Regions from separate parts of the Paenibacillus sp. FSL L8-0663 genome, predicted to be linked through region 2. Evidence: riboswitches for the same ligand, from Rfam matches in the RefSeq annotation. Region 2 holds a riboswitch; each other region holds the start of a gene.
What was found. A riboswitch is a leader RNA that binds a small molecule or an ion and turns the genes downstream of it on or off. The one in region 2 is predicted to bind cobalamin.
Positions count from the first base shown of each region.

Region 1: another riboswitch for cobalamin. It lies ahead of metE (5-methyltetrahydropteroyltriglutamate--homocysteine S-methyltransferase); the one in region 2 lies ahead of MKY75_RS06685 (ABC transporter substrate-binding protein).
Region 3: another riboswitch for cobalamin. It lies ahead of cobJ (precorrin-3B C(17)-methyltransferase); the one in region 2 lies ahead of MKY75_RS06685 (ABC transporter substrate-binding protein).

Region 1 covers NZ_JBBOYM010000001.1:5,277,649-5,288,450, reverse strand. The annotation lists gene MKY75_RS23415 (DUF6985 domain-containing protein) at 1-351, shown strand, start outside; gene metE (5-methyltetrahydropteroyltriglutamate--homocysteine S-methyltransferase) at 439-2,757, opposite strand; cobalamin riboswitch at 2,919-3,114, opposite strand; gene nrdG (anaerobic ribonucleoside-triphosphate reductase activating protein) at 3,296-3,793, opposite strand; gene MKY75_RS23400 (anaerobic ribonucleoside triphosphate reductase) at 3,790-5,739, opposite strand; gene MKY75_RS23395 (AbrB/MazE/SpoVT family DNA-binding domain-containing protein) at 6,033-6,503, opposite strand; gene MKY75_RS23390 (glycoside hydrolase family 3 C-terminal domain-containing protein) at 6,739-9,693, shown strand; gene MKY75_RS23385 (Rrf2 family transcriptional regulator) at 9,760-10,233, shown strand; gene MKY75_RS23380 (GGDEF domain-containing protein) at 10,301-10,802, opposite strand, start outside.
Region 2 covers NZ_JBBOYM010000001.1:1,476,464-1,487,265, reverse strand. The annotation lists gene MKY75_RS06720 (methyl-accepting chemotaxis protein) at 1-292, shown strand, start outside; gene MKY75_RS06715 (cobyric acid synthase) at 414-2,033, opposite strand; gene cobS (adenosylcobinamide-GDP ribazoletransferase) at 2,072-2,941, opposite strand; gene cobU (bifunctional adenosylcobinamide kinase/adenosylcobinamide-phosphate guanylyltransferase) at 2,938-3,504, opposite strand; gene cobT (nicotinate-nucleotide--dimethylbenzimidazole phosphoribosyltransferase) at 3,501-4,571, opposite strand; gene MKY75_RS06695 (ABC transporter ATP-binding protein) at 4,615-5,448, opposite strand; gene MKY75_RS06690 (FecCD family ABC transporter permease) at 5,445-6,491, opposite strand; gene MKY75_RS06685 (ABC transporter substrate-binding protein) at 6,488-7,495, opposite strand; cobalamin riboswitch at 7,703-7,894, opposite strand; gene MKY75_RS06680 (histidine phosphatase family protein) at 8,017-8,769, opposite strand; gene cbiB (adenosylcobinamide-phosphate synthase CbiB) at 8,819-9,790, opposite strand; gene cobD (threonine-phosphate decarboxylase CobD) at 9,780-10,802, opposite strand, start outside.
Region 3 covers NZ_JBBOYM010000001.1:5,254,415-5,265,216, forward strand. The annotation lists gene MKY75_RS23265 (sirohydrochlorin chelatase) at 1-611, opposite strand, end outside; gene cobJ (precorrin-3B C(17)-methyltransferase) at 704-2,500, opposite strand; cobalamin riboswitch at 2,812-2,997, opposite strand; gene MKY75_RS23275 (LOG family protein) at 3,055-3,609, opposite strand; gene MKY75_RS23280 (uroporphyrinogen-III synthase) at 3,811-4,662, opposite strand; gene MKY75_RS23285 (GerAB/ArcD/ProY family transporter) at 4,764-5,918, opposite strand; gene MKY75_RS23290 (hypothetical protein) at 5,961-6,185, opposite strand; gene MKY75_RS23295 (Ger(x)C family spore germination protein) at 6,178-7,395, opposite strand; gene MKY75_RS23300 (spore germination protein) at 7,395-9,020, opposite strand; gene MKY75_RS23305 (hypothetical protein) at 9,201-9,539, opposite strand; gene MKY75_RS23310 (pirin family protein) at 9,554-10,267, opposite strand; gene MKY75_RS23315 (LysR family transcriptional regulator) at 10,337-10,802, opposite strand, start outside.

The DNA.
Region 1 (10,802 bases), 3.8 Mb from region 2:
CTGTTGCAAAAAAAGACATGGGAGCAGTATATGGAATATTCATCAGCTATTCATCCTCAAGTGTTGGAATCCATACACCATCATTATGCTGGCATCGTGGAAAAGTATCGGAATGCTTACAGTACATGGGGAGAGGACCCGGATGAATATGCGCCTTATGTGGAGCGGCCGGAACAATTGTTGAATCGAATACAGCTTATGTCTATATTGATTTCCGACTCATCGGCAAAGGATGAACTGTATTTGAATTTTAGTTGTTCCTGGGATCGAGAACATGGCTTAGGCGTACATATGAAGCAGATGAAAATGGAGCATATTCAAGGCGCTTATACATTATATGACCTAGAATAAATCCCCTTCCCGGGCTTTTAGCAGAAAGGACCGGAAAGGGGAACAGAATATGTTGAAAATGAAGGCGTGATTCGAAACGATAAAAAATTAGTTGGATACAGCCAATGCAGCCCGGGCTGCTTGAGCGGCTTGTACCATTTGTCGCAAGGCGGCGACAGATTCCTCTTTGGTGCGGGTTTTCAGACCACAATCTGGATTAACCCAGAACAAATCTGATGGCAGTACGCGCAGGGCACGCTGGATCATGCTTAGCATTTCAGATACATCGGGGATGCGCGGACTGTGGATATCGTACACGCCCAGACCGATGCCTTTGTCGTATACCTGATCTTCAAAGCTGACAATCAGTTCTCCGTGGCTTCGCGAAGTTTCAATAGATATAACGTCGGCATCCATGTCGGAGATGGACTGAATCATATGCTGAAATTCGGAATAGCACATATGCGTATGGATTTGGGTCGCAGGTTCAACGGTGGCCGTGGTCACAAGGAAGGCTTGAACTGCCCAATCCAGATAGGCTTGCTGTTGTTCTTTTTTCAGCGGAAGCCCTTCACGAATTGCGGGTTCATCGACCTGAATCATGCTGATGCCCGCTTGTTCCAGTGCCTCTACCTCTGCCCGTAATGCCAGAGCCAATTGTAAAGCAACTTGGCTACGCGGAATATCATTGCGTTCAAAAGACCAGTTCAAAATGGTCACAGGGCCTGTAAGCATTCCCTTAACAGGCTTGGAAGTTAACGATTGAGCGAATGCCGTTTCTTCCACAGTCATGGGCTGATCGAAGGAGACGTCTCCGTATATAATCGGCGGTTTGACACAGCGGGAGCCGTAGGACTGCACCCATCCGTTTTGTGTAAAAGCAAAGCCATTCAGCTTTTCGCCAAAAAATTCAACCATATCGGTCCGCTCAAATTCCCCGTGTACAAGCACGTCAATGCCAATGTCCTCCTGAATATCAATCCATTCCTTGATTTGCTGTTGGATGAACGTCCGGTATTGCTCGGCAGACCATTCTCCTTTGCGATAGTGCAGGCGGGCCTTGCGGATCTCGGCGGTTTGCGGGAAGCTACCAATGGTCGTCGTAGGCAGTGGAGGCAACTTCAGCTTATTTTGCTGAATCTCACGACGCTCGGCGAAAGGAACGCTGCGTGTTAGAGGCTCCTTTGCCAGCAAGTCAGCCAGATCGTCAGCTGTTTGTACGCGTGCCGCTGAGCTGTTGAAACGGGCTACCGCATCTGCACTTTGTCCAAGCTTGGTGAGTGCGGATGGATCGTGTTTGCCAAGTGCAGCCGTCAGGACGGCGATTTCCTCAAGCTTTTCATCGGCAAAAGCCAGCGCTTGCACCAGTTCTCGATCCAGCTTGTGCTCTGCTTCCAGACTGACTGGCACATGCAGCAGACTGCATGATGGCTGTACGATAAGCTGCTCGGCAGTGGTCTGTTCTGCTAACTGACCGAGCAGGGTAGCCACAGCGTTAAGGTCGCTGCGCCATATATTGCGCCCGTCAATGACCCCAGCGCCCAGCGTTTTTCCTTTAGGGAAACCATGCTGCAATATATGCTGGAGATTTTCGCCATCATCATACACAAAATCAAGACCCAGTCCCTGTACCGGAAGTGCGGACAGACGCTCATAATGGTCCAGGCTACCAAAGTAAGTTTGCAGCATTATATTTAAAGAGGGCGCAGCTTGGGCCAAAGCTTCATAGACTTCCTGAATAATGTCCAAATCCTCTACTGGGAATGAGGTGGTCAGGACAGGTTCATCGATTTGGACCCACTGAACACCTTCTGCTGCTAGTTCAGACAGGACACGGGTGTATAAAGGCAGGAAGGTTCTTATAATAGAAGCAAGCTCCTTGCGATCATAGCCTTTGGAAAGGGTAACGAATGAATAGGGGCCGATGAGGACCGGTTTCCCATCAATGCCTAGCTCTTGTTTTGCTTCACGATAAGCCCGTAAAGGTTTATTTTCAGTGAACACCGGGACTGCGTTTGCCAATTCGGGAACGATGTAGTGATAATTGGTGTTCATCCATTTGGTCATTTCACTGGCGGTTGCTCCCTTCTGTCCACGAGCGATCCCGAAATACACGGACAGAGGAATCGGACCTGCGGGACGATGGTTGAACCGTTCGGGTACTAGACCAAACATCACAGATGTATCCAGCATGTGATCATAATAGGAGAAGTCTCCGACAGGAATGCGATCAATCCCCTTGTCACGCTGCTTGCTCAGATGCTCCAACCGTAATCTTTTCATCTCCGTTTGCAGTTCGCTTTCGCTAATACTGCCGTTCCAGAAGCGTTCCAGTGCTTTCTTCCATTCCCGGTTTTCGCCGATACGCGGATATCCCAGATTACTGCTAATTAAGCCGGACAATTCAGGCCATTCAATGACGGACATGTACTTTTCCTCCTAGTGGGTGGCTGTTTTATTTTTACGTACCAAAAAAGGCATTCTTCCCCCCAGAGTTAAAAATAAGTAGGGGAAAGAATGCCTCCGTGATTAAAAAATCAAAAATACGGCGACTGCTCTTAACACCTCCCTATCTTCCGTAGGTACTTGCGATGTTGTTAAAATAGGCAGGTCTCCTGACTTACGGATCATGACTCTCAGCATCCCTTCCCGGTCTGTGGACCAGTGGTTGTATGAACAGCTGGAAGTTCCCCGTTTACAGTGGCGGGACCGTGCCGGATTTGCACCGGCTTCCCTTTTAAGCCTGATCTGAATAGAACAGACACCTATCTCCAAGCTATGCGGTTAAGGTATGACGAATAATTATGCACTCGTATACTTGTTCACCATCATAAGTGAAACTTGCAGGATGCGCAATAGAAACTGCAATGGAATCTGTTAGGGATATGCAAAAAAAAAGACAAGCCTCATCCATGATGGAGACTTGTCCTAGATTAGATATAGCATTTGCCGAGTAACCTTCGCCTTAAGTCAATGAAACGGTGTAACCTGCCTGAATGCTGGCTTTTACATCTACTAGACGCTGATTGCGGCTGCCCCGGAAGGGAAGGGTCAGGTCCTTTTGCTGTTCTACAAAGCGACCATCCACAATCACATCGCACAAAAGTGCTAGCTCTTGTCGCTCCTGATCTGTGAGTAGATCTTCATAAACAAAGCCAGTGTAAGCCCACACGGTTCGGTCGGGACAGGCCGCACGGAAGTCACGCACAAATTGCGAGCATTCTGCTGCTGAGAAAAACGGGTCTCCCCCGCAGAGAGTCAGTCCATCCAACAACGGATTATCCATGATGTCACGAATGACTTCCTGTTGTCGTTGGGGTGTGAATGGCTCACCTGCACGGAAGCTCCACGACGCTGGATTAAAGCATCCGGGACAGGCATGACGGCAACCGCTAATGAACACGACGGTGCGCAGGCCGTATCCTTCGTTCAGAGATTCCGGAATGTAGCCACACAAATTCACTTATGTTTCACCCGATCTCGAACTTCTGCTTGTTTTGCAGCATTAAAGCGAACGGTATAATCCCCTGTCAGATATCCGGTTACCCGACGTAAGCGCTGAAAGTGTGTGTGCTCCTCATCTGTGCCACATTGGGGGCAGCTTGTCCCGATAATCCCTTCATAACCGCATTCCGTACAACGATCCACCGGATGGTTGATGGAGAAGTAGCCGATATTCTGATGCAGCGCGTATTGAACAATTTTAAGAAACGCATCCGGGTTATTCCGCGCATTACCGTCCAGCTCAATGTATGATATCGCACCAGCGTTGCATAGGTTATGGAACGGAGCTTCCAAGCTGATTTTACGAGCAGCCGGGAGCGTGTAATACACGGGAATATGAAAAGAATTCGTGTAATATTCTCGATCATTCACCTCAGGAATAATCCCGAAATCACGTTGATCCAGCAAGGTGAACTTGCCCGACAGACCTTCGGCAGGCGTAGCGAACAATGTAATATTCAAATTGTGATATTCACTCATTCGATCGCAATACACGCGCATAGAAGTGATGATTCGCTGTGCCTCGCGGTATACGAAATCATCCTCCCCGTGGTGTTTCCCGTATAGTGCCTTCATGCACTCAGCCAGTCCGATGAATCCGATCGAAAGCGTACCGTGTTTTAGTATGCTTCCCACCTTATCATCTGGCTCTAGTTGTTCTCCACCTTCCCATACCCCTTCGCGCATCATAAAGTCCGAGGCTTTGGCCGGCTGGCTGGTCTGGATTTGATAGCGATGGATTAAGCCATCCACCGCAATGCGCATAACTTCTTCTAGTCTCGCATCAAAGCGATCACGGTCAGGTGTCAGGCGTTTGCCTGTGCAAATACCATACTCAATGCCAAGCCGCACCAGATTAATGGTATTGAAGGAGAGATTTCCCTTACCACTCTGCCGATTTCTACCGAAACGGTCAGAAATGGTGCGGGTACGGCAACCCATTGTCGCTATAATGGTATCCGGGTCATCAGCACGGTAAAAAGGCAGGTTAAAGGTGGCATCCACATTCACAAAATTGGGATACATCCGTCTGCTAGAGCATTCTACCGCCCGTAAGAACAAATCATAATTGACGTCGCCTTCTGCCTGATTGATTCCCTCTTTGCATTGGAAAATATGCTGTGGAAAAATAGGAGTTTCCCCGCTACCCAAGCCGCGAATCGTGGCCTCCAGCAGCGATTGAGTAACAAGCCGTCCCTCAGCAGACGTGCACATTCCGTAATTCAGTGAAGTGAATGGAATCTGTCCACCTGCGCGACTGCTCATGGTGTTCAGGTTATGAATGAGCGATTCAGCAGCCTGTCGGGTTTCCGTCTCCGTCTCTTCGCGAGCGAATGCGTATGAACGAGGGCAGACTTCTTGCAAATGGGGATTGGCCATATGTAGCTCATCGTCAGTCAGACTGGATTCTATCTCTTCCTCGAACAGCCGAAGTCCCTTGCGCAGATGCTTGCGGAAGGACCGGGCAACGTATGGGGCAAGGTCCCAATCTATTTTATTGGCGGAGACACCTCCGAATTGGCTATTTTGCTGAGACTGGAATATGATGGCAACTAGTGCCATAGCGGACATAATCGTTTGCGGTGTGCGTACAGAGCCATTGCCTGTATTGAATCCGTCTTGTAGTAACCGGCCAAAAGGGATAAAGATACAATTCGTAGTTCCGAGTGCGTATTGGTCCAAATCGTGAACATATACATATCCGTGATCAATCGCGTTCGTCAGTTCGGGCGGAAGTACCCGCAGGCGCGCATACCATTTGGCATACTCGGACCCAAGCTTGCTCATTTTGCCGCTGAACGATTCTCCATTCAAATTTGCATTCTCCCGCAGCATGTCCAGATCTTGTGCCCCAATGACCCGCTCGCCGATGTCGTATAATTGATGTTCCTCCAGCACCTTCATCGTAAAACCCTCCATATAGTAAAATATATATATTTTTCACAAAAACAACATATTGATGATATCTAGTGATAACCAATTGTTTCGATCTATATATTGTATATACGTATACATCGGGAGTATGTGACTATTGTCACATTGGCAAGGGCGGCCGACACGAAAAAGCCAGGTATAGAGTAAGGGGCACATCCGTAGATATGCGCCTTACTCTATACCTGGCAATCGAAGTTGTGACAAAAAAATGAATAGGGTCGTCGGTACATTGTGTATGATTTTGGGATATAGATTTAGAAGGTTTAGAGTAGCTTTTTCAACTGGGACACCCGGCCTTGGGAGATATCGAGCATTTCTGCATACACTTTTTGTGGCAGGTTCGGGTGATCCTGAATTAGCTTGCGAAGCTTTTTTACCATTTCACCTTGCTGCACTCTGGATTGCTTGGGCTGCCACGTTGTGTTGTTTCGGATCGGCTGGGTATGTTCTTGAGCCTGGATAGCATCATTGCTTGTGGCATGCACATTTTCATCGGTCTTTAATAATTGAATGCAATCAGCGCAGATAAAGCTGTCCCGAAAATAAGTTAAGTGATCCACCGCGCCGCAAAATTTGCAGGAGACACCCGTGTATTTTCTTAATACAAATCCTTCTTCATCTACGAAGAATTCAAGCGAATCACCGATATTGATATCCATTGTGGTGCGCATTTCCTTAGGGAGTACAATTCGCCCCAATTGATCCAGGGGCCTTGTCATTCCGGTATTTTTCATCAGCGCTTCCTCCTTCAATGATATATCCTGATTATACCAAAAAATATTATTTTTAGCTTTGTATATTGAAGGTAAAATGCAACTTTTTTTGTCTTTATGCTGCGACTCTCTTTCATCCAGTATAGGATATTTTCGGTATTGTTGCCGGGATACTCCTTTTTAGCTATGATATATAAAACGCTTTCATGTATGCCTTTTCATTATATTCTTAAAATGGGATAAGGAGATGACGGATATGAGTCATGAAACAACGGATATCGAATATTTATATCAAGATCCGAAGATTCATCTGGATGAGCGTGTACGGGATCTCGTGTCGCGACTAACCTTGGAGGAAAAGATCGAATCCATGTTGCAATACCAGCCGGCCATTGACCGATTGGGAGTCGCAGCTTACAAGCACGGTACGGAAGCGGCACACGGGATAGCATGGTTGGGTGAGGCGACTTCATTTCCTCAGCCAGTAGGATTGGCATGTACTTGGGATACGGAGTTAATGCGTCAAATCGGATCTGTTATCGCAGATGAGGCGCGTGTCTACTATCGTCGTGATCCTAAATTAAACGGTCTGACCCTGTGGGCACCTACGGTGGATATGGAGCGTGACCCAAGATGGGGACGCAATGAGGAAGCTTACGGCGAAGATCCGTATTTGACGGGAGAGCTGTCGAAGGAGTTAGTCAAGGGGATACAGGGCGATCATCCGGTATATTTGAAAGCGGTTGCCACTTTAAAACATTTTCTGGGTAACAATAATGAAGTGGATCGGGGAAGTGGCTCCTCCAGTATAGATCCACGAAACCTGCGAGAATATTACCTAAGAGCCTTTGAGAAGCCTTTTATGGAAGGCCGCGCCCAGTCGATGATGACTTCCTACAACCTGATTAATGGAACGCCTGCTACGTTATATCATGGGGTTAACGATATTGTCAGGGACGAATGGGGGATGGACGGCTTTGTCGTAAGTGATGCGGGTGATGTCATGGGGATTGTCAACGATCATCAGTATTACGATTCCCACACGCCAGGTGTGGCCGAATCTATTCGGGCGGGAATTGACAGCATTACAGATGATGCGGAGCTCTCCAAGCGGGCGATTCGAGAAGCTTTGGCGCAAGGATCGCTGCAAGAAGAAGACTTGGATCGGGCATTGTTTCATACGTTCCGTGTCCGTTTTCGGTTGGGGGAATTTGATCCGGCTGCAGACAACCCCTATGCCTCGATCGGAGAGGAAGCTCTCATGACAGAGCAAGCCCGTGAATTGTCGTTGCGTGCGGCGAGGGAGCAGATCGTATTGCTTAAAAATGAGCATGAACTCTTGCCATTGGACCCTGCCCGGTGTGGCAAAGTAGCGGTCATTGGTACGCATGGCAATGAGGTGTACCGCGACTGGTATTCCGGTACGCTGCCCTACCGGGTTACACCGCTGGAGGCGATTCGTACCAAGCTGGAAGGCGAGGACGAGAAGGAACGCGTCGTGTACCGTGATGCCAAGGATCGCGTGACCTTGACGGCGGCGAATGACGGATCGAAGCTCGCAGTTGATTCTTCTGGTGAGATGCGCCTATCCCAGGATGGAGACCCAACGGTATTGACCATGACGGATTGGGGCTATGGCAGTGTGACGTTACATGATGAGCATCTGGGTACTTATGTGACGAGTGATGAAATAACGCTCCGTGTGACAGCTGATGAAGCGTATGGCTGGTATGTCAAAGAGGTCTTTGGGCTGACTCCTGTTGGACAAGGAGAGCATCTGTGGACGACATGGAATGGAAAACCAGTCATTGCCGGAACAGAGGGCTCATTAAAGGTAGTGGAGGCTGAAAAATCCGTACTTAACGCTGTAGAGTGTAACGCCTCGACAGCCTCGACAGTTTCAGGACAGAGCCATACAACATTCCAGGTAGAGACGGTGTCAGATGGTTTAGCGGAAGCGATAGCCGCTGCGCAAGCGGCAGATACAGCCATTGTATTTGTTGGAAATCACCCGCTCATCAATGGAAAGGAAGAGAATGATCGCCCAGGCTTGGAACTGGCAGCTTCCCAGCAACGGCTTATCGAGGAAGTGTATCGCGTCAATCCGAATACGATTGTGGTTCTGACGGGTAGCTATCCATTTGCCATCCCTTGGGTTCAGGAGCATATTCCAGCGATCGTATACACGTCTCATGCGGGACAAGAGCATGGTACGGCAATAGCGGATGTGTTATTTGGAGATTACGCGCCAGCGGGGCGTTTGAACATGACCTGGGTTCAGAGCGAGGATCAATTGGGCGACATCAAAGATTACGATATTATTCGCGGTGGTCGTACCTATCAATATTTTGAAGGTGAATCCTTGTATCCATTTGGCCATGGATTGACGTATTCGCCTTTTGAATATAGTGACCTGCGTACAGATGCCCTGAAGGATAGCGTAACATCTATTGCTGCACTGGATGCAGTGGATACGCTCCAGGTGTGGGTAGAGGTGACGAATCGGGGCGTAGCTGCTGGTGAAGAGGTTGTGCAACTCTATGTACGGCCTGGTGCCTCACGAGTAAAGCGACCATTGAAGACATTGTGCGGTTTTCAACGTATTCGCTTAGAGGCAGGTGAGACGCGAACGGTTTCCTTTACGATTCGGATGAAGGATTGGGCGATCTGGGATGTTACGCGGGATTGCTATTGCGTTGAATCGGGTGAATATACACTGCTGGCGGGTGCTTCCTCAGCGGATATCCGATTGGAGCACCCTGTGTACGTTCGAGGCGAAGTCATTCCACCACGCCAAGCCGGACGAAGTATCCGCGCTGAAAACTTCGATGATTGCTCCGACATCGTACTAGATGAAAGCAAGGAGCAAAAGGAGGCCTGTGTACGTCCGCGCGCACCTCAACGTTCTGGTTGGATTGCCTTTCATGGCGTAGACATGGATACGGTGAGTGTGGCCGAGCTTCAGTGCCGTGTGTCAGGCAACAGCAGTGATGCCACAATTGAGCTGTGTTTGGATGCACCCGATAGTGAAGCCGTGGCACGTGTGAACGTGGGCAATACAGGAGGGGCACAAGCTTGGGTTACACTCTCCGAAGCGGTACATTCAGTCTCTGGCATACGTGATGTATATCTGTTGTTGAGCGGGGAAGTGCGGTTAGCTCATTTTATTTTGGATGATCATGCTACAGAGGATTCCGGCTTTCAGGCTTGAACTTACTTCTGACATCACGTACAATGCATTCAACGAAGTTTCTACAGCTTAGGGGTGTCATCTCATTTGAATAGTGAAAAAAGACTACGCACCGCAACGCCCAGATGGCTTGGGGTGGCGGTAAAGGCGCTTGTCTACTTGGAAAAGCACGGAGAACTCTGTGCCAGCGGTTCTATTGCCCGTTCCATTGACTGCGAAGTCACTTTGGTGCGCAGGGTGCTGACGCGACTTGTACAGGCAGATTTGATTGCAGCACGAGAAGGTCGTGAGGGAGGCTATGTGCTTACCCGTTCGGCCGACCATATTACACTTGCCGATATATACCACGCCATTGAAATATGTGATCCAATTTTCCCGGGTATGATGCATGAACCGGAAACCAATCCTTTTTGTGAGGAGTTGGCGATAGCCGTATCCGAAATTTTAGCCGAGAGCGAACGACGTATGCTGGAAGTATGGGGGGCCCATACGCTGGCTTCGCTTGCCAAGCGTACATCACTCGTGGTGGGGAAATGCAATCATAATGAAGATTCAAAATGATAATAGCCGATACAACTCTCAAAAGAGGGTTGTATCGGCTATTTCTATGAAATGGTCATGCCTCAAATTATATTTCATATGAGCAAACCCGGTTACGTCCTGCATTTTTAGCTTCGTATAGAGCTTTATCTGCCTGCTCCAATAGGGCTGCCCCGGACATATCTTCCCCGGTACCTGGAAAGGTTGTCACGCCGATGGACACGGTGACTTTAAGAATAAACCCGTCCGCTAAAACAAACTCATACTGATTTACTCCGCTAAGAATTTGATTAGCTATGCGAAGTGCTTGCCGAAAAGCGCAATTCGGCAAGAGTACGGTGAATTCTTCTCCCCCGCTGCGGGTGACTACATCATTAGGACGACATTTTTCCATTAAAATCTGTCCAAGCTGGCGCAGCACTGCATCTCCTGCGGCATGTCCGTAGGTATCGTTGACTTCCTTGAAGTGATCAATATCCAACACCAGTACGGATAAATGCTCATGACGTTGGCGAGCTTGAGGGAGCTTCTCTTCCAATGAGAACTCAAGCTGCCTTCTGTTGCTTAAATTAGTGAGATGGTCTGTGTAG
Region 2 (10,802 bases):
ACAAGCGAGCTCAGCCTTTAACCAGCTAAGTGAGCTTATGCAAAAGATCAATGCTACGATTCAAACGGTATCTGCAGCAACGGAACAAGTATCCGCCAGCTCGGAAGAAGTATCTGCTTCCGTGGAAGAGACAGCTCTCATCGCTGCCAATGCACAGCATATGATTCAGGAAATCGGATTAAATGCCGATGAGCAACTGAATGAAATGGAAAGCCACAGCGAGGTTGTTCGCCAATTAAGCAAACAAGCAACCGAGCTGCAAAAGGCTGTCCAAAAATTTAAAATTACGTAAGCCGATACCATAGAGGATTTTGCAAAATCCTGAATAAAGAGAGGTATCTCTCAGTCATGAAAATGGCTGTAGAGATACCTCTTTATTTTTAAGAGCGATTTAAATAATCATTTTATGAAGTTTATGAATTCATTCCCATCATACGATAAATTTGCTCCATATCTAAATGAGCCCGAACCACCTCTGCGACACGGTCAAACTCTCGTTCCTTGGCTTCACGTACAGTAAAAGTGCTTTCTAAAGGTGCCAAGCCCTTGGCTTGTCGCAATCCATCCAGCCAGCATCGGCGAAAACGGTCATTATCAAACACACCGTGCAAATAGGTTCCCCATATTTTACCGTCTGTCGTACCCCAGCCTTCCTCAAAAACTGTTCCTTCGCCACGCCGGATATGGAATAACCTTTTCATTTCGCTTAGTTTTAAAGTTCCATCTGTAGGTGCGTATGGTTCCGTAACATACTCCGTAACGCCCATATGTATTTCATAACCTTCAATGCTTGGCTTAGAGGCATAACCCGAATCAGGCGTAGCGCTAAGCAAAAGCGGACAATGATTAGACAGGGTTCCTTGTACGCGTACGGTTTGCTTTTCCTTCAAAAAGGTCGTGGACAGAGCCAGCCAACCTAACCCCTCTGCCTGCTGCGGCAACCCAGATTCGACGGCTTCGGGATCAAAAAGTGCGGTACCCAGCATCTGATAACCTCCACAAATGCCAACTAGCTGTGTGCAGCCGGTATTCATAGCCTGCCGAATGTCTTTCTCCAGACCTCTCTCACGCAATTCCAACAGGTCTCCAATGGTGTCTTTGGTCCCCGGTAAGATAATGGCGTCCGGTACGCCCAACTGTCCGGCTTCTGTGACATAACGAACACTCACATCCGGCTCTGCGGCCAGAGCATCCGTGTCCGTAAAATTGGAAATCCGCGGATATCGTATCACTGCAATATCCAGTTCTTTATCCTTTGCAGATAGCTTGGGCTTCTTATCCAGTACTACCGAATCCTCTGCTTCAATGCGAATGTCTGGTAGATAGGGCAATACACCGAGTACAGGAATGCCTGTCCGTTCCTCCAGCCAGTCTAATCCCGGCTGCAGCAGAGACAGATCGCCTCTGAATTTGTTAATGATAAATCCGCGGATACGCTGTACTTCATGGGGTTCCAGCAACTCGATGGTTCCTACGAGAGAGGCAAAAACACCGCCCCGGTCGATATCTGAAATAAGCAACACTGGAGCATCCGCCCAACCTGCCAGATTCATATTTACGATATCGCGGTCCTTCAAATTAATCTCTGCCGGGCTGCCTGCCCCTTCCATAAGGACAATATCATAGGTATCGCGCAACCGATTCAGAGCATCCATAACGGTCTGCTTGGCTTTTGGCAAAAAATCCCTCCGGTAATCGGAGGCGCTCATATAGGCATAAGGTACACCGTGTACAACAATTTGTGAGTGCATATCTTTGACCGGCTTAATCAGAATCGGATTCATGTCGGTCGTGGCCTCAATACCGCAGGCCTCAGCCTGCACCCCCTGAGCGCGTCCAATTTCCTTGCCGTCTTCGGTAACATAAGAGTTTAACGCCATATTTTGCGACTTAAACGGTGCTGGACGATATCCGTCCTGCGTAAAAATACGGCAAAGCGCAGTCGTCACCACGCTTTTGCCCACATCCGACGCTGTTCCTTGAAGCATCAATACGGCTGCCGGGCTCGTGCAGGACGGTTCGAAAGTTGACAATTGCCTCTTCCCCTTTAACGAATTCATTTCAAATCTGGTCACAACCCGTACAAAATGACAATAAACAACAATAAAACAGTCTCCAGCAATTCGTTTAAAGTTCCGTATATATCTCCCGTAAGTCCACCCAAGCGGCGGTTAATACGGTTTGCCGTGAAGGTTCCAACACCGTAAGCCAAGAGCGGAATCAACACAAAACCTATCGAGATTGGAAGGCTTTCAGAATATGAAGGCAAGGTTTGTAAGCATGATCCTGCCAACGACAGATTCCCAGTATCCCTTGTTGCTGTAGCCAAACCTGCCAGAAGATATTGTCCTACGGCAGCACTCAGGGTCACTAATACAGCCCAGAATACGGCCAACCCTACGCGGCCACCACTCATATCAGCAAAACGCGCAGCCAGTCCATCATCATTACGGGCTTTAGGCCAGCGCTTCATCGCATGTACCATAAACCAGCGGCTCCAAACCATCGGAAGCAGCAGCAAGCCAGACACATTCCGTTCAACCAGCACCGTATATAGCAAAGAAGCCTTGAGCATGAGCAGCAACACGCAAGCAATAACGCCCATTGCCCCTACACGGCTATCCTTCATAATCTCCAGCATCCGTTCACGGGATCGGTAGCTGAACAAGGCATCAGCTGCATCCATCCACCCGTCCAAATGCAATCCACCCGTCAACCAAACCCAGACAACAAGAGTAAGAATCGCACACGGCAACGGCGGCAGCACCATAGAAGCGAGCGCCGCAAAGCCCCAGACGATGATGCCAATGACCACTCCCACCAGCGGATAATAACTTGCACTGCGTTTAAGCAAATCCGGGGAAAAATCCAATTCCGCCTTCACCGGAAGACGCGTTAAAAATTGAAAAGCAGCAGCAACAGCCTGACGTTCGCGGCTCATAGCTTATATTCCAGCCGTTTGAGTTCTACGGGAATACCCGCCGTCACCAAAAATACTTCATCACAAAGACGGGCAATCCGCTGATTCATAACCCCACTCAAATCCCGATACAGCCGACCAAGCGGATATTCGGGCACAATACCGTCACCAACCTCGTTGGTCACGATGACAAGCTGCCCCGGATACTGCTCCACAGCTGCCGTCAGTTCATTAATGGCAACTTTGGACGCAGCTTCGCCGTCCTCGCCTGCGGCCAGCAGCACGTTCGACAGCCACAGGGTCAGGCAGTCGACTAACACCATAGGCGCGGGTGATGGCTGCGACGCTTGATCGCCGCCAAGCCGTCGCAGCAGCTCCGGCAGCGCCTGCGCTTCCTCCAGCGTCTGCCAGTCGTACCCGGCAGACTCGCGCTGGACCCGATGAAGGGCGATGCGCTCCTTCATCTCCATGTCGTAGGCCTGCGCCGTTGCAATGTAGCATGCGCCAGGCGCGCGCGACATGCATAATCGCTCGGCAAAGCCGCTTTTCCCGCTGCGTGCCCCGCCGGTCACGAGCGCTTTCATCGCTGCGCGGCTCCCTGACCGTCCGATACGCCTGCATCGGCAAAGGTCGCCATTTCGCGCATAATGCGGCACGCCGCATCAATCAGGTGCAAGCTAAGCGCACCACCTGTGCCCTCCCCGAGCCGCATGTCCAAATGAAGCATGGGCTCCAGCTTGAGCTCGCGGAGCACCGCCGCGTGCCCGCGCTCGTCCGAGGCGTGCGAAGCGAGCATGTACGCAGCGCTTGCAGGCGCAAGTGCACGCGCTGCGAGGGCAGCTGCGCCGGAAATAAAGCCGTCCAACACGACTGGACAGCGATGTGCGGCTGCGCCGAGGATAACTCCTGCCAAGGCGGCAATCTCCAGACCGCCGACCTTAGTGAGCACGTCGAGCGCATCATTTGCATCTGGCTGGTTCACGTCCAATGCGCGGCAGACAACCGCTATTTTACGGGTAAGCCCAGCCATATCTACACCCGTCCCCCGGCCTACGATAACTTCCGGCTCCAGCCCGGTGAGAGCACATACGACCGCAGCGCTGGCTGTGGTATTCCCGATGCCCAGCTCTCCAGTAACGAATAGCCGTGTGCCACCTTTGACCGCTTCTGCTACAGCTTCAGCTCCGGTCAAAATCGCCTGTTCCGCTTCAGTACGCAGCATCGCTGGCCCTTTAGCTATATTCGAAGTACCCATGCGTACCTTTCGGTCCACCAGATTCGCGTGAGCGACATCCGCATTCACGCCAACATCTACCACCTTGACATCTGCGCCCGCATGGCGTGCCAGCACATTAATTGCTGCGCCACCTGACAGCATGTTATACAGCATTTGCTGTGTAACCTCAGCCGGAAAGGCACTGACTCCCTCTTCACACACCCCGTGATCCGCAGCCATGACCATAACCGTTTTACGATCGAATTCAGGCTTATCCACTCCTGTAATTCCTGCTAGCTGAATGACCACACTTTCCAACTTTCCAAGACTTCCCGGTGGCTTTGTTAATTGGTCCAAATGGGCTGAAGCTGCCGAGGCCGCCACCCCATCCGGCTGGGCAATGCTATCGATCAGCTGACGCAGCTTGTCGTTCATACCTTCCACTCCCTGCTCTTTTTAAGTGTGTTTCATCGTTTATTTAATCTGCTGTATCCGAAGCGCTCCTGCGCAGCAAGAGCTGCGGCACACCGCTATCAGGATGCGGAAGCATCACAGGCTCAACACCGTATACTCGTCGAATCCGATCCTCGGTTAATAACTTCGATGAAGCTCCCAATCCTTCAACCATTCCATCCTTGAGTACAAGCAAATCTTCGCAAAATTGGGCTGTCAAGTTAAGATCATGCAAGACCGCAATGATCGTCACACCCGTTTCTTGGCGCCAATCTGCCAGCAGTTCCATAAATTCAAGCTGATAGCGCAAGTCTAGGTAGGTCGTAGGCTCGTCCAGCAGCAATATTCGTGGCTCTTGCACCATCACCTTTGCCAAGGCTACACGCTGTCGCTGTCCCCCACTCAAACGGTCCAATGCTCTGTCCGCCAGCGTGGTAAGTCCCAATCGCTCCAGCACGCGATCCGTGATCGCCTCCACATCAACACCCTTTTCCCTGCCTAGCCAGTCCTGATGGGGAAAACGTCCCATTTCTACGACTTCCCTAACGGTGTATCCCACTGGAGGAAGCCCTTCCTGTTGGAGTACGGCTATGAGTCGGGAAAGCTCTTTTCTGCTGTAGCTACCGACCTTTTTGCCATAAATATGAACGTTGCCTGAAGTTGGCTGATCTACACCGGAAAGCAAATGCAGCAAGGTTGATTTTCCACTGCCGTTTGGACCAATGATCCCCCACCAAGTTCCTTCGGCGACGCTCCAGCTTATATTCTTTAACGCATGGAACTTTCCATAGGCACGTGTCAGACCCACTACCTCTAATGCCCGATTACGCACCTTCTGTGATTCACTTTGTTCTGTCACAGTAGTTCCCCCCTGCGCAGCTTCTTGTTCCGGTACAGGAGATATGCGAAGAACGGTGCCCCAACAAAGGCCGTCATTACGCCCAGAGGAATTTCTGTGGGGGCTAACAACGTGCGAGCCGCCGTATCTGCCCAAGCCATAAAAATAGCTCCACCGAGCGCAGATAATGGAACAATCATCCGGTAATCAGGACCTGTCACCAGACGAATGATATGCGGTACAACGAGTCCCACAAAGCCAATCACACCACATACCGAGACAGCGGCTGCTGTCAGCAGCGTGGAAATAATCAGAACAGATAGCTTCGTCGCATCTACATGAACTCCCATGTGCGCCGCCTGACGTTCACCCAAAGCCAAAATATTCAGCACACGTGCCCGGTTCCATAGAAATACCAGCCCTATGACCACATAAGGTAAAAGGATTCCTGTATATGACCAACCGCGCAGACTAAGACTTCCCATCGTCCAGTACAATATTTCATTGACCGTCTCCTTCGACATGGCTGTCAGAAAGGAAACAACCGCTCCCAGAAAGGATTGCATCACCACACCCGACAAAATGAGACTTTGTGTCGGAATTTTCCCACCTTCCCGTGCCAACGTCAGCACCATCCACAGCGTAAGCATTCCGGTCGTAAATGCCACTAGCGGCAGCGTCCATATGCCAACAAATGAAAATTGAAGGCCCCAATAAATCAGTACTGCCGCTCCTACCGAAGCCCCCGAGGATACCCCCAGTGTATACGGATCAGCCAAAGGATTACGCAGCACACCCTGAAATCCGGCTCCCGCCAGCGCCAGCGCTGCTCCTACCAACATTCCCAGTAACACTCGTGGCAATCTGACCTTCAAAATAATCTGCTCTGAGGATGTATTCCAATCCGGTGTAAACGTATCGCCTAACCACGGTAGGTGGTTAACCAGAATGCCCGTGATTTGGCTGACCGGAAGCTTGGCCGAGCCGATGCCAAGACAGAGCAGCAGCGTCAGCAACAGCAGGACAAGACCTGTCCCTCCAAAGCCGATCAGTTTACGGTTCATTTGAAAATTTCAGGATACACGCCCTTGGCCACTTCCTTGAGACCTTCCGTTACGCGTGGACCCGGACGACTGATCAAATTATCATCCACGGCAAATACCCGGTTGTGGCGAACAGCCGATATTTGATCCCATCCACTGCGAGCTTTAATGATATCACCGAGCGTCTGGCCCGTTTTGTCGTCCTTGACACTTTTGCTGTACAAAATCACGTCAGGGTTCGCAGCAATAATATTTTCCTCACTGATTTGGTACCACCCCTTCTGCGTGGCACCTACATTTTCGCCGCCCGCCAACGTAATCAGCTCGTCCATAAACTCGCCTTTACCCACTGTCCAGCCTGGTGAAAACTCGACGTATACCCGCAGCTTCTGCCCTTTACCGATATTTTTAATTCCTTCTTTTACTTCTGCTACATCTGCTCTCATCTTGTCAGTCACCGCTCTTGCTTCTCTCTGATGATCGGTGATTTTCCCATACAATTCGATGTTAGCCATGACATCTTCCACTGTCTTCGGTTCCGTTTTAAAAATCATAATTCCCATGTCGCGCAGCTTGGTCGTAGCCTGTTCACTAAGTGATATCCCTGCAAAAACGACTTCCGGGTTCGCAGCAATGATCGCCTCTTCGTTCGGTTTCATAATACCGCCCACTTTAGGCTTTTTCGTAGCTGCTTCCGGGTAATCAGAGTAGTCGGAGACGCCGACAATTTCCTTATCCAGCCCAATGGCGAACAACGCCTCGGTTTCTGCCGGGGAGACGGAAACGATTTTATCCGGCGCTTTTTTGAATGTAAATTCCTGTCCTGTTGCATCTTTAACTGTGAGCGGGTAAACCGTTTTGCCCGGAGGCTCTTGTGCGTTTACTGCCTGTCCCGGCTGCTGTGAAGAAGCCTGACCCTCTTTATTTTCTGCATTTTTTCCATTAGCGCCACATGCACTCAGCACAACTGCCAAAATCAGAGCCAATAGACCTGTTGTCCACACCTTTATTTTTTTTCCTGCCATGATTTGCACCCCTTCATAAATAAATCGTTAAGAGCGTTACTTGAACATCATCAGATATCTTCTAAATCTAGCCTTCTTTTCCTATCAAAAACCCCCGCATCCTCATATCAGGACACAGGGGTCACGTTAGCGCAGATCGTGCGCAGGCGGCAGCTTCTTTCCGCATGGACAGTCACTGCGAACACGTCATCCTTTCCTCGAAGGATTATGGTGACAGGCGGACGGGCAGGTATCCTGACTTATGGTAAAATACATGTCCTGAAATTCTTTCATATGCTTAGTAACATATAAAGAGGACTAACGGGCATGTTTCCATTTACAGTGGCGGGACCGCGCCGGATTCACACCGACTTCCCTTTTAACAGCGCAGGGAGGGAAACCATAGTTTCATCACGCTGCGCCGACCTCGTCTGCTGGATATTTGATGTAGTGGTAGTCAAGCCGTTCTTTTACTTGATGATTATAGGTTAAAATGAGGCGGCTTACAACCCAAACAGCCTCTTTATCCGCTGGTGTCTAACCTAATGAGGAAGCATTTCCGCTATGTAATTGTGCGGTCCTGCCAGCCTCAATCGAATCCTAAATGCTTCTCCCGGCCTCGGATTCAGACTCCAAAAATCATGGCCCGGTATCAGCATGCAAGCAAGCTGACGAATTACGCCACCATGCGTAACGACCAAAACAGAGGGCGGCGCAGCAGTCAAATCCATGGGTTGAACTTCCATAGCAACACGCCATTCATACAGAGAGTCAAGAAATTTCCGCAGACGATTTACAAAATCTGTCCAAGATTCTCCTCCAGGTGGGGTGATCCGTTGCGGCTCATCAATCCAAGCCCGATACAACGACACATCCTTGAGCATGTCATACGTTTTTCCATCCCACTCGCCAAAATGAAGCTCTCGCAGACATGGTTCCATCATAGGAGACATAGTAGATAGGGAAATTCCAGACGCCAATTCTGATTCCGGCACAATGATCTGCAAGGTCTGGCGACATCGCATTAAGTCGCTGCAATAGATTCGAGCAAAGGACTGACCTTGCAATTTTTCCTGCAAAGGCTTTAATTCCTGCTCTGCCCCCGGTAGCAAACCTAAGTCGGAGTGTCCCAGATATCGACGTTCCTTGTTCCATAAGGTTGTGCCGTGACGAACTAACACGAGCTCCATATCCCAATGCAGATCTTCTTTAGCATCATACGGCACCTTATCCTCCTGTGAGTTCGGTCTTTGTGCGTATTCTACTGTCCTTTTTGCTGCTATATCTTGTTTCAAGAAATGTCACTTCCTGCTCGATCATTATTCAGTGTGTCACTCCTCACCCTCACCGCACCCATCCCAAGGCAAAACAACCTGCGGCTCCTAACAAACACAATCCTACAAACATACTGGACACGGCGAACATCAGCTGGATCGTATGCCGTATATCTTTCGACTCTAGCGGTCGTATCCAATCCCCCATGTATGCACGAAAGGAGCGCACGCCATGATACACATTATATCCTCCAAGACGAATCCCCAATGCACCAGCAACAGCCGATTCCGGGAAGCCACTGTTCGGACTTGGGTGCAGACGAGCGTCTCGCTTGACTGTGCGCCAGCTTCTTGCAGCATCTCGTTTGTACATCCACGCCGCTATCACAAGCATTGCCGCTGTCAGGCGTGCTGGAATGTAGTTAGCCACATCATCTAGACGTGCTGAAGCCCAGCCTAAATGCAGATACTTTTCATTTTTGTAGCCAACCATGGAATCGAGCGTATTCACAGCACGATAAGCCAGCGCCAAGGGTGCTCCCCCGATCAAGGCATAAAAAAGCGGGGAAATAATCGCGTCCACGATATTTTCAGCGACCGTTTCAACCGTACCGCGTACAATCTCAGGCTCATCAAGTTGCTGCGTATCCCGCCCGACTATCATGCCCAGCTCCCGCCGTGCCGCAGCCAGGTCATCCGCCTGCAACGCTCGGTAGACTGCCATTCCTGCATCCTTTAGTCCTTTGGAAGCAATCGTGGTCGCAATCAGCACTATTTCTGCGCCGACAGATAACCACGGATGAATCCAGGCAAGCAATTGCAACAGCGCCCAGGCGAGCGCAAAGGAGCCTCCCGCCACAATGAGTGGAAGCAGTATACCTGCACGTTTCAGCCCTCGGTCACTTCGGACCTGGCAGCGAATCACTTTTTCCAATGCTGAAATGGCATGTCCCATACCGATGACTGGATGCGGCAACCACCTCGGGTCACCGATCAGCCTGTCCAATAGATAGGCTGCCAGGATAATCAAGCTAACTGTCACGCCGCTCCTCCTCCTCCAGCACTTCACCCAATACAGATAGCAGCCTGTTATTGGCTTCTGCATCCTTGACTGCAATCCGAAAATGGCTCGTCGTCAGTCCCGGATACATAGCACAGCTACGTATAAGGATTCCGCGTTGTCCAAGCGCCTGCTGAATAGCTGATGCGCTCCACGTACCCGGCGCCCTTGCCAGCACGTAATTGGCTTCGCCGGGAACGACACCGCAGCCCCATTCCGCCAAGCCGGTCAACAGACGGTTGCGCTCCGCAGCAATCAGCTCCTGTGTTCGGCGCTCATATGCTTGCCCACTTTTCAGACATGCCTCCCCAGCCAGCAACGCTAACCCATTCACACTCCAGGTCACCTGTTTGGCCGTCATTCGCCGGATATAGTCCGGATGAGCAATCGCATAACCCAATCGTAGGCCAGGAATGGCATAAAATTTGGTCATTGACCGGATCAAAATCACATGAGGATAGCGATCCAGCACAGGCAGCAGTGAGATTCGCCGTTCCAGCGGAATAAAATCAATGAATGCTTCATCCACCACCAGCACAGTACCCGTTGTGCCAGCCGCCTCTGCCAGCTCGCACAGCTCCTGCTCACTATATTGGACGCCATTTGGATTATTCGGCTGCCCGAGGAACAAAACATCTACCTGCTCCATGAGCTGAAGGATGTCCTCCACGTCCGCCTTCCATTGAAGCGAGGCCTTCCCATACACCCGGTTGACCTCGGCTCCGAATTTGCCAGCCAGCTCGGCATATTCCGAAAAACACGGCTCCACTGTACCCACACGCTTAGGAGCTAGTCCCAATAACAAGAGCGCCATGCTCTCAGCCGCTCCGTTTCCGATACTTAACGACTCCGGTGGAACATGCAGTCGCCGTGCGAGCATATTTTTAAAATTCCGATGCCCAGGGTCTGGATAGCGAATCACAGTGTCAAATGAGTGTTGCAGCGCCTCAAGCACCTCAGGCGGTGGACCAAGCGGATTAATATTTGCACTAAA
Region 3 (10,802 bases), 3.8 Mb from region 2:
ATCTTTTTGGCCCCCAATCGTACACAACGCTCCAATCCATCGGGAAAGGAAGGCTGCGTCACACCGATAAAGCTGCTCTCTACCCATGTATAAGAAAGCTTCTCCCACAGCATACGGGTGATTTTGAAAAAGTCACTGTTCGCATCTGGATCGCTACTTCCGCGTCCTAATACAAGTACCGCCGTTTCCTCGTCAGGTACCTCGACAGATGCCTCGACAGCGCTAATCATCCCCGCTGGAACTGCAACCGGCTGGGCCTCTTTCAAGCGGCTTAGCAGAATGCTGACGATTTTCTCGTGAACACCAATCGGACGTCCGTATACAAATTCCACCTGCGGATATTTCGCCTTTGCCCGGTCAATAGCCATCGGAATATCAATTTTGGCATGTACCGCTGCGAACAAAATAATCGGAATAAGAACGACACGCGTCGCCCCTTTCTCCACACAAGTTTGCATCCCATCAGCAATGCTGGGACGTGCCAGCTCCAAGAAACAGGTTTCCACGCACATATCCGGTACCCGATCTGCCACTGCCTGTGCAAATTCCAGCAGTTCCTGGTTCCCCTCCGGGTCCCGACTTCCATGTCCAACCAACAATATTGCATCCACTGCTGTTGTTTCCTCCTCTTTAATAGGGATAGCCTGCATGACGCCCTATTTTATATATATGCTTGTATCCCGTTCATCAGGCCTTCAGTCCATTAATCACCACAAACCGCATTCACTTCTACCGTTACTGGTGCATCTTCATGCCGGAACCCCGCAACGACACCTACACGCTTAAAAAATTTATGAAAGCGCTCATTCGGATGTCCTTTTTCCTTATATTCAGCGATGACATGCTCCACGATGTCCGTAATCTGATCACCCGGAATTCCTTCCGCTACAGGCTGAGCGGCATGAGCATTGCGGCCGAATTTTTTGCCACCGAGGAAGAGATCGTACCCACCCTTGCGATAGACGATTCCGATATCCTCTAGTACGGCTCCATAGCAGGCCATACCGCATCCGTTCAAAGCAATGCTCGTTTCCTTGGGTGCCTGTAATCCACCAAGTACAACCTGTAAATGCTCAGCCACAGGCACAGCGTCATCCTTCTCCATATTGCAGAAGTCGCACGCCTTTACCTTAAACACATCGCCAATCGGCATGACAATGAATCGTTCATCCCGTAGCCGCCCGACCAGTTCCTCGGGATCTGCACACGGCACGCGCAGCACGATCTGATGATCTGGCGTGTATTCCAGCTCGCCATCATCACCCGCTACCTCGGCGAGCAGCGCCATCTGGCGAGCGGTGAATTTCTTGTTTCCCACACCCGGGGAAACGCCCACCTCAAACAGCGCAGGCTTGCCAAAGCCGCCTGTCGCCATCCCGGCCGCGGCCCCTGCTCCGGCCACCGCCGACGTTCCGGCGGTGCTCTTGGCGGTAGGCGCTTGCCCGCTCCAGCGAGCGTTGGCTTCGCCAGGCAGCTTACCGCCGATAGCGAGGCGGCTTAGCGCCTCTGCCGCCAGCGATGCCGTGGCTGCGTCGGTTTGCACAGCAGTCGTTGCCTGCACGGCAGCCATCGCTTGCGGGCGTGCCTGCGTCGCAACCGCAGCGCCGCTCGCGGAGGGTCCAGCGGGCGTAGTCGGGGCTGCTCCTGCCTGCGGTGTACCCTCTTGCGCTCCCAGCGACCACGGCTCCGCTTCCGTGCGGAGACGCTGATGCGGCTTGAGCGCCTGCTCGGTCGCATCCAACGTGTATTTGCGCTGATATCCGCGCGGAGTCACGATCAAACCGTCATACACCGTCGTCGAGGAATTGCCGATGATTACAGTCGTCAGCATCCCGATGTCATGGTTCAGCATATCTTCCAGCGTCGTTACAATAACTTGCTGACGCTCACGATAAGCACTTTTCACCAACCCGACCGGAGTTTGCGGATCGCGGTAACGCAGCAAAATGGACTGCGTCTCCACAATCTGGCGGGTACGCCGACCACTGCGCGGGTTGTATAATGCAATCACAAAATCAGCTGAAGCCGCAGCTTCTACACGCTTCACAATCGTTTCCCACGGGGTCAGATGATCACTCAGACTGATCGTGCAAGCATCATGCATAACCGGCGCCCCCAGCAACGAAGCACAGGACTGAATTGCCGAGATCCCCGGTACGACTTCTACCTCAACCCCGTCCTCGCGTCGCCAGCCTTTTTGCATCAGCACTTCGTACACCAGCCCTGCCATACCATAGACTCCCGCATCTCCACTGGAAATGACAGCTACCTTCTTGCCCATCTCTGCTTGGCGAACCGCCTCCTGCGCACGGCTCACTTCCTCTGTCATCCCTGTGCGTACAATCTCCTGTCCGTTCAACAGCGGACGGATCAAATCAACGTAGGTATTGTAGCCGATAATGACCTCACTTTCGTCCAGCGCATCCAGCGCCCGTTTTGTGATATGTTCCATATCTCCTGGTCCAAATCCAATCACCAACAATTTTCCTAATGGGCTCATCGTACTCCTCCTATTCATCCTTTTCAGGGCAGCTATCCTATCTATTTCAATGATTTATGCACATCGTGTAACTTAAAAAAACCCCATCCTGCCCGGATGGGGTTTCTATGTACGTATCTCTCATCAGACGAACAAACAGCGTAAGAAGACACGATTTGTCTTCCTCCAGCCTGCCGTTGTTTTCCATCTGTCTGTTTACGCTTCAAACGCTGCTGCACGTTCATATCCACGCAAACCTCTAGCCAACATGGAAAAAGCAACGTGTGCCTGATTTCCTGATTTCGTACACCCATCCTCTCCGCGAAGGTTAACGGTGCATACAGATCAAGGTAGGTCTCCTGGCTTGGCATCAACGGATTCTTTCGTCTTCCCCGTTTTTCACGAGTGACCAATTAAAAAAATCCTCTTCCTTACAGTGGCGGGACCGCTCGGGATTTGCACCCGATTCCCTGTTACCCTTTGCTCAACCGCAAAGGCACCTTGTCTGTCCGCTATTTGATTATGGGTCTTATCATAACCTTGCCTCAATCAGTTGTGCAAGCACGAAAAAAGCTTTATTTCAAGTTCTGTGCTTTATTTTTTAACATATGTAGCAATTCGTCCGGGTCTGCGGAGATGCTCAGTAGCGCTGGATGCTCACTCCCGGTAAACCCCTCTTGCACACTATGACGCACCATTTCTACTAACGGGTCAAAATATCCATTCACATTCAGCAGCCCAATGGGCTTGCGATGAATGCCGATTTGCGCCCAGCATAGTACCTCGAACAGCTCTTCAAAGGTTCCCAAACCACCCGGAAGGGCAATAAAAGCATCGGCCATCTCGCTCATTGCCGCTTTACGCTCATGCATGCTTGCTACCTCAATAAATTCGGTAACTCCCCGATGAATGATCTCTGCATCAAATAACAGGGTGGGCATAATGCCAGTGACCTGACCGTCACCCGACAGCATTCCATCTGCCACCTCTCCCATTAGCCCCCTGCTAGAGCCGCCATAGATCAGACGGATATGATGGCGAGCCATGGCTTCTCCCAGTTTGCCTGCTGCCTCAACATATACCGATAAATGTCCAGGTCTGGACCCGGCAAATACGCAAATAGAATTCATTAACGTCTCAGCTCCTGTCCTAAGTAGCATCGAAACTTATTCATTATATTAGATAAACATTTTCGCTATAACAAAAATCTTTGTCGATGCATGTCCAACAAAAAAAGATAAAGACCTCGTAGGCCCTTATCTTTATTTTACTCTGTATCCCGAAATATAAGTTCATTTTTTAGCATCTGCATTTATAATTTTGATCTCATTTCAATGACCATTCATGATCTTCAGACCACAGCCATGCACCGAATCGTTATGTTCAAAATATTTGCCCAGCTCCACCATCATCGCGCCCATGCGCTCTTCGGTTGGAAACACGACTCGATCAATCCCTTCTTCCACAATGGACTGTGCAGTCACCTTCCCTACGGATACAGCAATCACATCCTCACGAAAAGCTTCCAGTAAATCCTCAATTCGATTTTGCTCTCTGGCATATTGGGCCAAAAATCGAATTTGCGGACCACTCGTGAATGTAACGGCATCAACATTACGATGGATAACATCCTCCAGTAACGCCTGCAATTTTGCTTCCTCGGGTGGGATATGCTTATAAGGAAGTACCTGGCGGGTCACTGCCCCCTGCTCGTCCAGCCATTTTACCAACCGTGGGGCTGGATCGCCATGCAGCTGCAACAGCACTTCCTTCCCCTTCAGATCGTATGGGGCGAAAGCTCCTGTCAATCCGATCAAACTTCCGTCCTCGTCTCGTACTGCTGGCGTAAAGCCACGCTTTTTGAGTCCATTGACCGTCTTGTAGCCCCGCGCTGCAATGTTGGAAGATTGCAGCAACTCTATAATCTGCTCAGCCACACCCATATCCTCTGCCATATCGAACAGGGCATCCAGCCCCATGCCTGTCGTGAAGATGTACCAGTCCGGAGGGTTCTTTACCCACGATACAACAGCGTTGCGCAGCTCGATATCATCTAGAAAAACAGTGCCCTGGGCCGGACGATGTACTGGCTCCCCTCCCATCTTCACAACTAGCAGCGCCATTTCGTCTGCTTTACGGGGACCAGCAAGAGCGACTCTCTTACCTGTCATGCGTTGTGCCATTCTGTTTCCTCCCTAGTAGAAGTCGTATTTCTTTCTACCAAGTATACAATCAGAGGGGTAAAAGACAAATAAGAATTACTTTTTCGATGAATACAGGAATCTTATAAGTGGGTGTGTCCTGTTCTGTCTCCCTGCCGGCTTTCTAGCTGACTACTGCTATCCCGCTCTCCGTTAGATGCCTTATCATCTCCGCCTTTCCCTTTAGATTTGGGTCGGAGCAACATCCATAGTACCAAGGGCATAAGTACAAAAAAAATGATCATCACCGCGGTCCACTCCCGGCTGAAATCAAAAACTTGCACGATGTTGGAGAACAGCATAAACGAACAGACATAACCTAACAAACCTACGGGCCAAACCATCAGACTCCCCCAGGCATGGGAGAACATACGCTTTACCGCCAAACTGGTAACGTACAGATCAATTCCGATCTTCGTAAGAAAGGTGGGTACGGTCAGTGCTGCCACGAACAAGTCGAACCGATCCAGAAAGTCCGTTAGCTGCAATTGACGCACCAGTTCATACGATGGATAGAACAGCCGTGACAAGATAGGAACACCAATAACCAACTCCGACTGCAACACCAGCATGATCAGAAAAGCGGTTCCGAGCAAATGCCCATACCACGCACTACGTCCATTATAACTCTTTCCAGAAATCACAAAGGGAACCATCAGGATATCGGCCATATATCCCAGCATGCGCCAGCTGCCCTTGATCACTCCCTCTACTTCTGGATGTAAGTAGGGTCTCAGCATCGAAAAATCCATATTACGCCCAAAAAAAAGTGGCATGGTCAACAGCGTCAAAATCAACATCGGCAAAAAAATCTCGGCCATATTCACGATGGTGCTTATTCCGCCTTTGGCCATAAATACCAGAGTTAACAGCACAATAAGAGAAGTGACCACAATCGGAGTCAGCGGCAAAAGCACAACCTCCACTAAATCTGTGATAATTCTCAAATCCCGTGCAAAAATGATCAGGAATAAAATAAGGTAGACTGCAAGCAGCATACGTCCCAGCACAGGATGAGAGCTCACCATCGCCTGCATTAGATCCTGGTCAGGAAAACGACGCTTGAGTTTCAACATCGCCCAGATCGGCAAGCATAGCACGATAGCCGCAATTATACAGGTCCAGTAGGCATGCTGATTCGCGTGATCCGCTGCCTGCGCCGGAGCATGTATAAGGGTAATACCGACCTCCATCAATACACCCAGCAGTACGATTTGTCTGGTTGTGAACTGTTTCATACAGGTCATCCTCCTTTTATCCGCAGGCATCCAATACACGATTTACAACGTAGGGGGGAGCCACATGTCAATAAAACGGGTCAGCCATGTAGCCACATAAACGGTGCTCTTCGTTGATGTTCCGTAAATCCAGATACCAATGCTAATAACATACAATACTCGAGAGACCCAACGATTGATGGCTGGTGCATTGTTAATATTTTTACGGTCAATCAGATACATGAAGAGCATAGCCAGCACCAAAGGTAACAGAAATACTTTATTCATTCTGGATTTGCTCCTTTTTGACCCCGAATGGTTTGGTGACCGCACCAATATTCTCAATATGCACGACCGGATTTATGGTGATCTCCACCTTGGGATATAGTTGCTCCCATTGAGGTTTAATCCGTTTCCATTCATCCGGGTGACTCGTAATAATAGCCCGGCCCAAACCAAGTACGTCTGAACGATACTTTTGCTGAATCACGTGGACAGCCTCTCCCAGCTCCCTCTTGATTTCCTCGGCTGTCTGCTGCTCCAGCCACTTCAAATTTTCCTCGTTGGAAATATCGAAATTCGTCTCATTTTCCTTCACATTCCCATTGCAGTTCATATGAACGGTCATTCGAATCTCATTCCCCTGAATAAAGGGCTTGATATGGACTCTATTTTCGATGAGATGCACAGATATGTAACCTTTACCCTTGGGAGGGGGGATAAATATCTCTGTCTCCTTGGCTTGCTCCATACCCAACAGCAGAAACCGACTGAGATGGTTATCAATAATCCCTGTTAACCTGTCTTGTCGAAAGACTGCCAATCCATCGATCTGAATATTCGTCTTCTTGTCTTTAAGACTAGCGGGCCCATTCTTCACCAGAGACATTACTGGCACCACCGGGTCAATGCCTTCCAGCAGGACGGAATTCATCAGCAGTTTAACGGAACGAGGTTTTTTCATATAGGAAAAGTTAAGCTCACGCACCATTTCCGCTGGATATTGCTCAATCGGAGCATCTGCCTGAAGCACTTCCATCGCTGACCCCTTCGTGATAACAACCAGGGAAGACAGACGGTTCTGCGGAATACGTGCAATGACATCCATCATTTTGCTAATCCCTTCCCGTGCCAGCGTCTCGCCGAACAGCAGTACCCGCCGATGGGAGTAATTAAGTGTTCGCGAAACCCCGCGCTGTTCCTCGGTACTTGCTCCTCGAAAGCTTGGACCTGTTTTGGACTCCAGATAGTAGGACTTCGTACCGCTTGTACCTCCCCCTCCTCCTGTGCTGCCCGAAGATCCTAGTTGTCCAGGCAAAGCAATTTGCATCGTTACCCGGTATTGATCGCCTTCCTTGTCTAGCCCGGTACCCATCACAAAGGCCACATCGTTCACTTCACGGCGATCCCAGCATCCTCCCAAAAGAACAGAACAAAGCAGCAGACAACAGAGCACAGCCGCTTTACGTATTTTTTGTGTATTCGATTTGGGCTTCATCACCATCCCTCCTCGGTGGTAGGCGTTCCATTCATCTTTTCCTTCGCTCGTTTGTTGTTGTCTTTACCAATCCAGGAAGGACGTTTAGTCATTTTCCACCAAGGTGCACGGACGACGATATCCTTTTGATCCGTATGGTTGTACGGGCTATATCCGCTCATGTAAGGGACACCAAACGATGTTAGCTTGGTTAGATGCGTAGCAATCAGCGTTGTCGCAATAATGATCCCAAACAATCCGAATAAACCCGCCATCAGCATGATTGGAAATCGTAGCAGGCGAACTGTGATGGCAAAGTTAAAGCGTGGAATGGTAAACGAAGCAATACCTGTGAGCGACACAACAATGACTATGGGTGCCGATACAATCCCTGCCTGTACTGCGGCCTGCCCAATTACGAGCGCACCAAGAATACTAACGGCCTGACCGACCGTTTTGGGGAGACGAATCCCTGCTTCACGTAATGCCTCAAAAGAAATTTCCATCATTAACGCTTCCACCAGTGCTGGAAAAGGGATAGATTCACGAGCCGCTGCAATACTTAATATGAGTGTCGTCGGCAGCATATCATGGTGATAGGTCGTAACCGCTACATATATTGCTGGCAGAAAGAGAGCCATGATGAGAAAAAGAAAACGAATCCAGCGCACCATATTACTGATGAAAAAACGTTCGTAATAGTCCTCGCTTGCTTGCATCATCTGCCACATCGTGACCGGCCCAATCAGGGCAAAAGGCGTTCCGTCCACAAAAATGGCAAAACGTCCTTCCAGTAATTGGGCAGTGACGGTATCCGGGCGTTCAGTATATTCCATTTGCGGAAACGGAGAAAAGGGATGGTCCTCAATCAGTTCCTCAATATATCCAGTCTCCAGAACACCATCAATATTAATATCGCTGAGCCTTTTTTTTACATCCTCCACCAGTTTGGGATCTATGATCCCTTCAATATAGGTAAGGACGACGCTCGTTTGAGTTTCTGTTCCGATGGTCATGCTGTACATCTTGAGCTTGGAGGTCTTCAACTTGAAACGCAACAGTGCCGTATTGACGCGAAGGGTCTCAGTGAAGCCCTCACGCGGCCCACGAATAACCGCTTCCGTCTGGGGTTCCTCTACGCCACGGCGGACACCACCCTTGGCGCTAAAAATATAAGCACGAGGCGTACCATCTACGAACAAGGCGGCATTGCCGTCCAGTATCGCTGCCGCTACCATCTTCCATTCGTCCATCGTTTTGGTCTGGGACATCGAGATACGAGTTTCATCCAGCGGCTCCAATTTGCCGTTCACTTCAGGGTCCTTGAGCATCATGCCCAGAATGACAGGCCGCAGGATATGATCCTGCAAATCCTCTGATTTTACCGTACCTTCAAAATAAGCCAACAACCCTTTGCGTTCAGGGGAAATCATGAGCTCTCGGTAGACGATATCAGAGCAATCCTTGAAAATGTCACGCAAAGCAATCAAATTGTCTTCCACATTGCTACGCAGCGGCTGTTCCAGCCACGAAGACTCAGGCAGTCCTTTAGGCACATTGGAATTTCGTGTCTTGCGGTCTGCGGCTGGAATCGCTCTCCGGCTCCACGGTAGCTTCGGCAACTTGGGAAAGCGCCCTTTCTTCATCGTTATTCCCCCTTTACGAATGAGCCGAACAGATAATATGACCTATAGGATGTACCAGCCTGCAAAGGATTATGTATCCAATGAACTCAACATGTTGAACGGATAACAAAAAGACCCTGCAATGATGCAGGGCCTTCGAAAAATCCATTATATATCTGAAGATTTATGATAAAGGAATGATTAATCTCCCCAATACTCCTCGGGATGGTATTCAATCTCAGAACCAGCTTTGAACGTAAGCTCATCTGTCTGATCATGATATTCCACGCTTTCCGGAGTGACGTAATACCAATGCTTCACCACGGGTCCATCATCTACCGGCGTTACAAAACGAAATACGTTCAACTCCCCGCTATAACGCACAATCGCCTCCGCCGTCCCACGCGGCAGCCCTTGAAGCGTGAAGCGAAACACGCCGTCCACCGATTCCAAACGGCAATCGAAAACCTGCTTGCGGCTGTCAGCAAAGCTACGTCCCGTGACGGCATGCTTGATCAGCCATGTTTCCTGCTGCGCCATGTGCGCACCTCCTTTTAGGGCAAATCAATCAACATATAAAAAGCAGACTCCTCTGCTTCCAGTGCTAGCTTTGGCTCCTGCTCAATACGAGCTGAATCGCGCCCTTGCAGAATATGTTCACCGTTCACACGCAGTGAGCCTTCAATGACGAACAGGAACACGCGTCGCCCCTCGGCCTGTGTGAATTCTACTTGCTCTCCAGGCTGAAGCTTGCTTAAATAAATCGTTAAATCCTGGTTGATTGCAGCAATTTCACCCTCTGTGCCCGGTACACGTTTTCCGGCAACGACAGGCAGAAGCTGACCGTGCAGACGCTCAGGATTGAACGCTGTGGCCTCATATGACGGTTTCAGTCCTCTCGTATGCGGGCTAAACCACAATTGCAGCAGACTGACATCCTCCGTTTGTGATGCGTTGTGCTCCGTATGAATGATGCCGTGGCCCGCTGACATTCGCTGAATGCCTCCAAAACGGGTCACTGCTACATGTCCACGGTTGTCTTCATGACGCAGTTCCCCATACAGCACAATCGAAACAATCTCCATATCACTGTGCGGATGCGCCCCAAAGCCCCGTCCCGGTGTGATGACATCGTCATTACAGACACGCATAGGACCAAACGCTGTATTGTTCTCATCCTGATACTCCGCGAATGAAAAGCTGTGACTCCCCCGCAGCCAGCCCTTATCGAAGCTGAATCGGGAAGCCGCCGGATATATTGTAAACATAATAGCCCTCCTTCAGGAAGAAAAATGAGATCAAATCCCTCTCATTGTACCCGAGCCCAAGCGATAAAGCTACGCCTCTGTCTGAGTGATAATCTCATCTATAAAAGACTGCAAGGTACTGGTAACAAAGGCTTCCTTACGTCGGATAAACACCGTTGTTACTTCATTGTACGGCTCAGGCATTGCATGACCGCACACAAGGCCTTGAGACACCAGCCCGCTGATCGAAGATTCGGGAAATACGGTCATTCCAATACCAGCCGCCACACTGCCGATAATCGTCTCAAATGTCCCAAACTCCATAATCTGTTTGGGAATAATTCCTTCCATTTTGAGCCAGGTTTCCAGCCGTCCCCGGTAGCCGCAGCCTTTTTTATATAAGAGAAGCGGACGAGTCGTGAGATCCTCAACGGAAAAATCATCTCCTTGGGATACAAGGACCAGCTTTTCCTGAAATACATCAAACTGTTCAATGAGCGGATGCTTGACCGGCCCGGTCACAAAGGCTCCATCCAGCCGCATTTCTGCAACCTCC